Regions from separate parts of the Rossellomorea marisflavi genome, predicted to be linked through region 2. Evidence: predicted binding sites of a transcription regulator. Region 2 holds the regulator's gene; the other holds the start of a gene.

Region 1 (4,428 bases), 1.1 Mb from region 2:
TCAAGCGGTGTATTCCAACCAACAAATCTACTTAATCGAGATAAATCTACGCTCAAGTAGAACATTGCCATTTATTAGTAAGATCTCAGATCTTAACATGGCTGCCCTCGCTACCAATTGTCAGTTGGGATACTCGCTTTCATCAGATGATAGGTCGAAGAATGAAAGACCAAGGGATGATGTATTCTATGTGAAGGCGCCGGTCTTCTCTTTCTCCAAAATGACAGCTATTGATCCCATTCTTACACCCGAAATGAAGTCTACTGGAGAAGTAATTGGATATGACAAACAATTCGACCTAGCGGTATTAAAGTCTTTTCAAGCAGCTGGGCTGAGCTTGGGAATTGGAGAAGAACAGGCTTTAATTCTAGTAGATTTCATCAATGACCATCTTGAACAGCTTCTTGAAAGATTGTCTTGCCACACCTCAGAGTTCCTCTTTGTTGAGGGTGAGAAAAAAGGTACGGGTCATTTAAATCAAAACATAAAAACAATCAGTTTATCTGAAGATATCTTATCTGAATTAATCAGGAAAATGAAACAAAAATCGATAGGGATCGTGATCGATTTGCGAAGAGGTAAGAGTAAGTGGGAGAAGGAGCTGAGAAAGAATGCTGTTCAACACAATATTCCACTATTTACAAATGTAGATACCCTTTCCTTATTTGTTACTTCTTTAGAAACAAAGGATAGAATGCAGGATCAAAAGCTTGGCGTACATCCTTTTTATGAAAAGGAAAATGTACGATTGAGGTAGATTGCAATAGACCATTTTTAAAACGACTTAGTCGTGATACAGTCTAAGTCGTTTCTTCTATCTTCTAATGGAATCATATTGTGTTTTAGTTCTCTGCTATCCACTCACTCAAATACATCATCCCGTTCGCATCTCCCGGATTTTCAAGGGGGCAGATCAGCTCCAGGCTGTTGCCGTCGGGATCGGGGAAGTGGATTTTTGCGTGGGCCATCCCGTTATGTGCCATGATGAACGGTTCCACGGGTTCGAATCCGAATGCTTTGCGGGGTGTGCAGCCGCGCTCGATCAGCCAGGGGACGGACTGCTTCAATTCTTCCAGTGAAACGTGGAAGGCGATATGCCGGATGGAAGGGTGATACGCGAGTTCCACACAATCCGTTTCCCATAGCCCGAGCCAGCTTCTTTCTTTCTCAATCCCCATGAACGCAAGCCCGTCCCCTGCGCGGTGGGAGAGCTCCAAACCCAGCCCCTCGTAGAATGCGATGGAACGATCTACGCTCCTTACGGGAAGATGGGCTTCGTATAATCCTTTGATCATGGTCATGACCTCCTTTTCTATACTGTACCTTGACGAACGGGTGGATTCGACGGGCAAAAGGCCGGGTTGGTATGAGACATAAGGTGGAGGTAAAGGGGATAGAGAGGTTCCTCCCATTTGAAAAAAGCTTCGTCCCTTCAGCAATTATGTGGAGGGAAGAAGCTTTTTACGGTTTTCATCTCAGGTGGAACATTCCTTTTCCCGTGTTCATATCGATCGGCAACGAAGAATGTTGATGGGCGATGACCCAAGACCCCTCAATCTTTTTGAGACCGAATGTAAACCGGTTCGCGATCTGTCGAAGTTTTTCTTCCGATTCTTTCGTATACGCAGCAAACACCACTTCACAATGAACAAAAGCGACTGTATTGCTTTCCTCTACCTTTATTTCGTTAAATAGGACTTTGAGGATCTCTCCTTCTTCTCTCAAACCTGTAAACCATTCGATCACATTCTTTCTCCACTCTGAGATCCCTCTGCATTCCCAGTTGCCCCAACAATCATAAATGTGAACATCCTCGGCATGGATAGATAAGAATTTCTCCACATCCTGTTCGTAAACGGCCGTTTTGTATACTTCAAGAACATCTTTTGCGGCACCATTCTTCATTTTGAGTACCCCTCTCTAATAATCATCTCGACTAGTCATTCGAGGCTACCTGGTTAATTCCTTTTTTATAGAGGAATTATCCCGTTCCCAATCATCTAGGTAAATGGGTGGAGATAATTGGCAGCCTATAAGCCTTCTGTCTCAATACGTCTCATTTCGTAAAAGAACAGATGTTCGGTTATACTACCGGAAAGAGGTGATTGAAATGATAAGAGACAGAGGGAAAATCAAATGGACGTCGCTCATGCTCCCGGAGCACGTCAAGGAACTGAGGGATATTTGGGAGGTTTTCGAGCGCGATCAGAAGCCTGAAGTCGACATCTTTGCCATGACGGAGATGGAGGAACGGATCCGCTACGCCATGGAGTACCACCTTCCCCTACGTATGAAAATCTGGAATGAATTGAAGGGGAAATGTGAAATGACGACGGGGACGGTTCATTATCTCAATGAGCGGGACCGGAAGCTGATACTTGAGTGCGGAGATGAAGGATTCGTCAAGGTGCGGGTGGAGGATCTGATTTCGGTGGATGTAGTGGAATAAGAGCGACAGGGACACTTGCGGGAGCGTGAGTGTCTTTGTTTATGGAAAATAAAAGGAAATCGTACAGGGGATATGATATGGTAATAGAGAAGTTTTTTTACGAGCGGTTATTCATCAAAGAGAGATAAATGGGGGTGGAAATCATGTTGAAGAAATTCACCATGACGGGGAAAATCCTTTTTGCGATGGGGTTCATACTCTTTGTGCTAAGCTCTTTTCTGTATTCAGAATTCAACGAGGAAGGCTACTAGAAGATGGGGTTGGTCATCGGTGCACTAGTGGCCATCAGTTCCAACTTCTTTACAATCAAACGTGCATCCAAAAGGAGAGCCTGACATGATTAAACAAATCGATCACCCGCAAGCCTGGGAGCTCCGCCACACCGTCATGTGGCCGGACCGACCCTATGACTATATCAAGGTGGAGGGCGATGAATCGGCCCTGCACTACGGACTCTTTCATGAAGGTGACCTGAAGTCCGTCATCTCCCTCTTCATCGAGGAAAGGGAGTGTCAGTTCAGGAAGTTTGCCACCCTTGATGAAGAGCAGGGAAAGGGCTACGGGAGCCGACTGCTTGACTATGTACTCGAAGAACTAAAAGCCATGGGCATCCGCCGGATCTGGTGCAACGCACGCATCGAGAAAGCCGGCTTCTATACCCGGTTCGGTCTTCGTGAAACCGACCGCCGCTTCACCAAAGGCGGCAAGACGTATGTGATCATGGAAATGACACATGCGTCAAAGGAGGGGTAGCCAATGGAGATCACATTCATCCGACATGGGCAGGGGGAGCATACGCTGAGCCTGCCGGAAAGCTTTCAGTTGGAGGACCCGTCATTGACGGAAGCGGGGAGAGAGCAGGCGAGAAGCCTTTCGTCCGTTTTCGATGTCACGAAGGATGATCTAGTGGTGGCGAGCCCTACGCGAAGGACCTTGCAAACGGCCTCCTTGATTGCCGGTGAATCGGGGTGCAGGCGGGTCGTGCATCCGTTGGTGTCCCCGAGGATGTTCCCGCAGAAGCAGGGGGCAATGACCCTTCCATGTGACCGGATGCTCGACCAGGAGACAATTGGAACCGAATTTCCTGGGTTTGAGTTGGGATCAGGGATGGACCGAAACATGTGGACGTCAGGTATCAATGTCTTGCCCCATGACGAGTTTGCAGAATGCGCAGATGTCTTTTTACGGTGGGCTGAGGATCAGGGCGCCCATCACGTGTACGTGGTATCCCATGACGGGACAATCACAGCGTACCGGGAGCGATTGAGAAGAGAAACGCTATCCAGAGCCGACTTCTTAAATGATGCGGGCTGGATCAGGGAGCAGTATGGACAGTGAACGCTACAAGAGGCTGCCTCACAGCAGCCGGTAGTCATGCGTTCTGTTCACGGATGATTTTCAATCGGTTCAGCAATCCGAAGAAGTGTTCATTGTAAAGGACCATTCTGTTTTACCGGCTGATCAAACGGGTAAACTACGTCTGTAAACATTTACGGAAGCGGGGAGATAATGATGAAGATCTCATATCATGGCCACTCAGTGGTGAAATTCGAAACCAACGGAAAAACGATCCTTGTTGATCCGTTCATCAACGGGAATGAATATACCGATCTAAATGCAGATGACGTCAAAGCTGATGTGATCATCCTGACCCACGGACATAACGACCACGTGGGTGATACTGTCGCCATCGCGAAAAGGAATGACTCCTTGGTGATTGCACCGAACGAGCTGGCGAACTATCTTGGCCTTCAGGGCCTCAATACTCATCCGATGTCAATCGGCGGAGCGCGAGAGTTCGACTTCGGTAAGGTGAAATTCACCCAGGCATTCCATAGCTCAAGCTATACAACAGAAGATAACGAAATCATCTATACCGGCATGCCGGCAGGCTTCCTCTTGATGGCTGAAGGGAAGACGATTTACCACGCAGGAGATACAGGTTTGTTTTCCGACATGAAGCTGATCGGTGAACGCCA
Region 2 (4,428 bases):
AAACGTGTCCATAAGGCATACGCCATAGGGGCTGCACCCATCGGCATTCCCGGATGACCGGAGTTTGCCTTTTCGATCGCGTCGATCGATAACGTTCGGATTGTGTTAATTGCTAATTGATCTGTTTTATCAAACATGTCAGACATCCTTCCTTTTCAATCTCTACTTAATATTAATCTTCTTTGGCTGTTTATACAACTATCTTGAATGATACCACGTCTCTCTTTTTGTTAAAACCGATATCCATTCTGAATTCACCACTGCCTCATTCATTCGACGTAATAAAAAGGACCACGCTTAAAAGGCAGCGTGATCCAGTATGGACTTACAATCAGTGTTTCTTTTTGTTTTGAATATCTTGTATTTTCTTGGGCGTCACTTCATTCCCATCAGGATCAAAGATTCTGGTATTCTCTATGGTCCCTTTCATGGATTGACGGAACGTCTCAAGATATTCTTTCCTCAACCTGGTCTGTTCCTTCGCTTCATCTGCTGAAAGCCCGGTAGACTTGGATTTTTTGGACAATTCATTGATCCGGTTCATTTTTTCTTTTGAAAGCATCTATAAAACCCCTTTAATTTCGGTAACGTATAACGACATGTTACTAAATATAAAGGGTGATGACAAGGGTTACGCTTGATCGATGGAGTCCATATGTTCTTTATAGCGCCGATGAACGGTTGCCTTCGAAACGTCGTAGCCAAACCCACGCAAAGTAGCGGCAATTTCTGCAAATGTCAGCTCATTTTTGCGAAGCCTGACGATTTCTTCGACGGGGACTTCCTTTCGTTCCCTGCCTTCGATATTCCCTTTGTTCTTCAGATTCTTCTGGGGACGGAACCCGTTCGCAACTGCCCTTTTCATCCCCCTTTTAATCTTCAGGTTATGCAGCTTGCGCTGATATTCCTCCACCATGCTTACGATATTGATGACCATGGAGTCGGAGTCCGACAGGTGGAGCTCGCCGCTGTGGGATTGACTGATAATTTTGACCTCTTCTTTCAACAGGCAATGGATCAGGGCAATCTTCGCATTGCCCCTTCCAATCCTCGTCTCATCCTGGATCAATACCGCATCGATCGACTGATCCCTTACTATGTCCAGCATCTCGAGGACGCCTGGCCGGTCAAGATCATAACCACTTGCCTGATCCTTTATGACCGATGCCACCTGCATCCCATACTCCAGCGCAAGCTTGGACAGTTCTTCTTCCTGACGTTCGAGTGATGTTTCCTGTGTATCTTTCTTCGTACTCACCCGACAGTAGATGATTGCATTCATTAAAAATCCCTCTATTCCTCGTTCATGACATACTGATAATCCCCGTTGATCCCGAGCTTCTTTTCGACTGGAAGCACTAGTGAATCACCCGCAGAAATTGTATAAGTGGAAAGATTATTCCTTTCTCCCACCCACTTGATAAATTCATCGGTGGACATGGAAGAGTCGCTGCTGTATTCCTCTGCGATGGTCCAGAGCGTATCACCATCCTGTACCTCGATACTATGATAAGATACTCCGCCTCCCATTTGAAGAATGAAATAGATTGAAGCCATAAGTGCCAAACCAAAAAATACGAGTATATATGAGTAATTCGCCCAAAGTTTGCCTACCATAATGTTCCCCTCCATACGAATGTTTGTTCTGTTTGTTGTATCCATCATAATACGAACATCCGTTTGGAGTCAATCAAAAATTCGAACTTATGTTTGTATCGTTCCCATCCCCATGTTATAATGGGAACATAAGATCGATAGATTGAGGTGCGTGACTATGACAAAACTATCCAAACGGCAGCAGGATATCTTGGAATATATCAAAAGCTCCGTAAAAGAAAAGGGCTATCCGCCTTCCGTACGTGAGATCGGGGAAGCCGTTGGACTTGCCTCAAGCTCCACTGTCCACGGCCATCTGGCCCGACTCGAAAGCAAAGGCCTCATCCGCCGGGATCCGACCAAGCCAAGAGCCATCGAGATCCTCGACCTGGTGGAAGACTCGATCCCCCGCCATAATGTTGTGAATGTTCCCCTCATCGGGAAAGTCACAGCCGGTCAACCGATCACAGCGGTTGAAAATGTCGAAGAGTACTTTCCTCTCCCGGAAAGAATGGCTCCTGCTGACGAGCATACTTTCATGCTGGAAATCATGGGTGACAGTATGATCGAAGCCGGTATCCTCGACGGGGATTTCGTCATCGTAAGGCAACAGCAAACCGCCAACAATGGGGAGATCGTAGTCGCCATGACGGAAGAAGATGAAGCGACCGTGAAACGATTCTTCAAAGAAAGAGATTTCGTGAGGCTTCAGCCTGAAAATTCCTCCATGGATCCGATCATCCTACGCAATGTATCCATTTTGGGCAAGGTCGTCGGTGTCTACCGTCAAGTTCATTAAAATGACAAGCTAAAAGGAGCTTCCGTCACATGTGGCGGAAGCTCCTTTTCTTCTATCTTTCAAGATAGCGGTATAAAGTGGACTTACTGATGCCCGTTTTTTCTTTTATTTCTGCCAGGCTGTAGGTTTTTGATTCATACATGGCTATGGCCTTTTTTACGTTTTCATCAGGCTTTCGCGGTCGCCCCGTACTGACTCCCTTTTCTTTCGCTTCTCCTATGCCCTTTTTTGTCCTTTCACTGATCACATCACTTTGAAAGCTTATAAGATGCTCCAATACCTCCTGAAAACGGTACGTCTTCCCAGGACTGGTCGACAGCCCTTCAGATATGGAAATGAACTGTGTCCCTTTCGTTTCTAACTCGTTCAACAGTTCCAATAGCTGCCGGGTGGAATCAGCAAAGTCGATTAAAGAAGCCACGACGACCGTATCCCCCTGCCCTGCTTCTGCAAGCAGTGCTTCCAAGTTCACTCTCCTCTTCGGTGAAGAATGTTCCTCCTTGTATAGAACCGTACATTTTTTTCCCAGCAGTTTTTTCTCCTGAATCCGTCCTTCAGGATCATCATTGCTCGGTCTGTAGTATCCGATGATCATACCTATCTCCTTCCCCCTCTCCTGTTTGGAATTGTTTTTCCCGAAAAGGTTCACTTTTGGGAAAAACGGTGATAAACTGTTTTCTATTGAATTAAAATTTATGATTTTTTAGAGGTGACAATATGAAGAATACCATAAAACAACAATGGTTTTCGAATGTCAGGGGAGACATCCTTTCGGGAATCGTCGTAGCCCTTGCGCTCATTCCTGAGGCCATTGCCTTTTCCATCATAGCCGGTGTCGATCCAATGGTCGGGCTATACGCTTCTTTTTGTATTGCCGTCATCATTTCCTTTGTCGGCGGAAGACCTGCCATGATTTCTGCTGCTACCGGTGCCATGGCCCTTGTCATGGTCCCTCTTGTCAAAGATTATGGGTTAAACTATCTGTTGGCAGCCACTATCCTGACAGGAGTCATCCAACTCCTGTTCGGGGTATGTAAAATCGCAAGGCTCATGAAATTCATCCCACGCGCTGTGATGATCGGATTCGTGAATGCTTTGGCCATTCTGATTTTTTCAGCTCAAGTGCCTCACTTTTTCAACATTAATGGGATGACCTATGTATTTGTGGCGGTGACATTGGTGGTTGTGTATGTGCTCCCCCGATTCGTAAAATCCATCCCCTCACCCCTAGTGGCTATTGTGGTGCTTACTGCCATTGCCTTGATTTCAAAAGCAGACTTGAGGACCGTGGGAGATCTCGGGACGATACGTCAGACCTTGCCATCGTTCTTCCTTCCCGATATCCCGTTCTCACTTGAGACATTGAGTATCATTTTACCCTACTCACTCGCCCTCGCGATTGTAGGATTACTCGAATCCCTTATGACGGCTTCCATCGTAGATGACATGACGGATACGGACAGCAATAAAAATCAGGAAGCAAGGGGTCAGGGAATCGCCAATATTATCAATGGATTCTTCGGTGGGATGGCCGGATGCGCGATGATCGGTCAGTCGGTGATCAATGTAAAATCAGGTGGACGGGGGCGATTATCCACCTTTGTTGCAGGCTCTTTCCTGATGTTCCTAATCATCGTACTTGGGGATTTCGTCGTGAAGATCCCCATGGCGGTTCTCGCCGGAATCATGATCATGGTCTCTATCGGTACGTTCGACTGGTCATCATTCCGTTACATCAGGAAAGCCCCTAAAGCAGATGCCGCAGTGATGCTCATCACCGTCGCCATCGTGGTTGCCACTCACGACCTCTCAAAAGGGGTCATTGCAGGGGTATTGCTCAGCGCCATGTTCTTTGTGGCCAAGATATCCAAGCTGAAGGTGACGGAAAAAGTGGAGGGTGTGAATCGTCATTTTAAAGTGGAGGGTCAATTGTTCTTTGCATCCGTGGATACGCTTGTGGGTGCATTCCAATTGTCTGATGAGGTACAACATGTCAAAATCGATTTTACCGGTGCACAGATCTGGGATGAGTC

Evidence for each region. Region 2 encodes LexA, which represses DNA repair genes until DNA is damaged. Its sites were predicted from a motif close to CGAACATATGTTCG; they were not measured.
Region 1: K6T23_RS05095 (YolD-like family protein) is a predicted target of LexA. The motif match lies at 2,069-2,082, and genes of this name have one in related genera.

Annotation. Positions count from the first base shown of each region.
Region 1 is NZ_CP081870.1:947,100-951,527, forward strand. It holds gene carB (carbamoyl-phosphate synthase (glutamine-hydrolyzing) large subunit) at 1-757, shown strand, start outside; gene K6T23_RS05085 (VOC family protein) at 843-1,295, opposite strand; gene K6T23_RS05090 (YybH family protein) at 1,471-1,905, opposite strand; gene K6T23_RS05095 (YolD-like family protein) at 2,111-2,449, shown strand; gene K6T23_RS05100 (GNAT family N-acetyltransferase) at 2,786-3,202, shown strand; gene K6T23_RS05105 (histidine phosphatase family protein) at 3,206-3,787, shown strand; gene K6T23_RS05110 (metal-dependent hydrolase) at 3,962-4,428, shown strand, end outside.
Region 2 is NZ_CP081870.1:2,026,687-2,031,114, reverse strand. It holds gene tkt (transketolase) at 1-137, opposite strand, end outside; gene K6T23_RS10665 (DUF896 domain-containing protein) at 332-562, opposite strand; gene K6T23_RS10660 (YneB family resolvase-like protein) at 632-1,282, opposite strand; gene yneA (cell division suppressor protein YneA) at 1,294-1,617, opposite strand; gene lexA (transcriptional repressor LexA) at 1,775-2,395, shown strand; gene K6T23_RS10645 (recombinase family protein) at 2,448-2,990, opposite strand; gene K6T23_RS10640 (SulP family inorganic anion transporter) at 3,113-4,428, shown strand, end outside.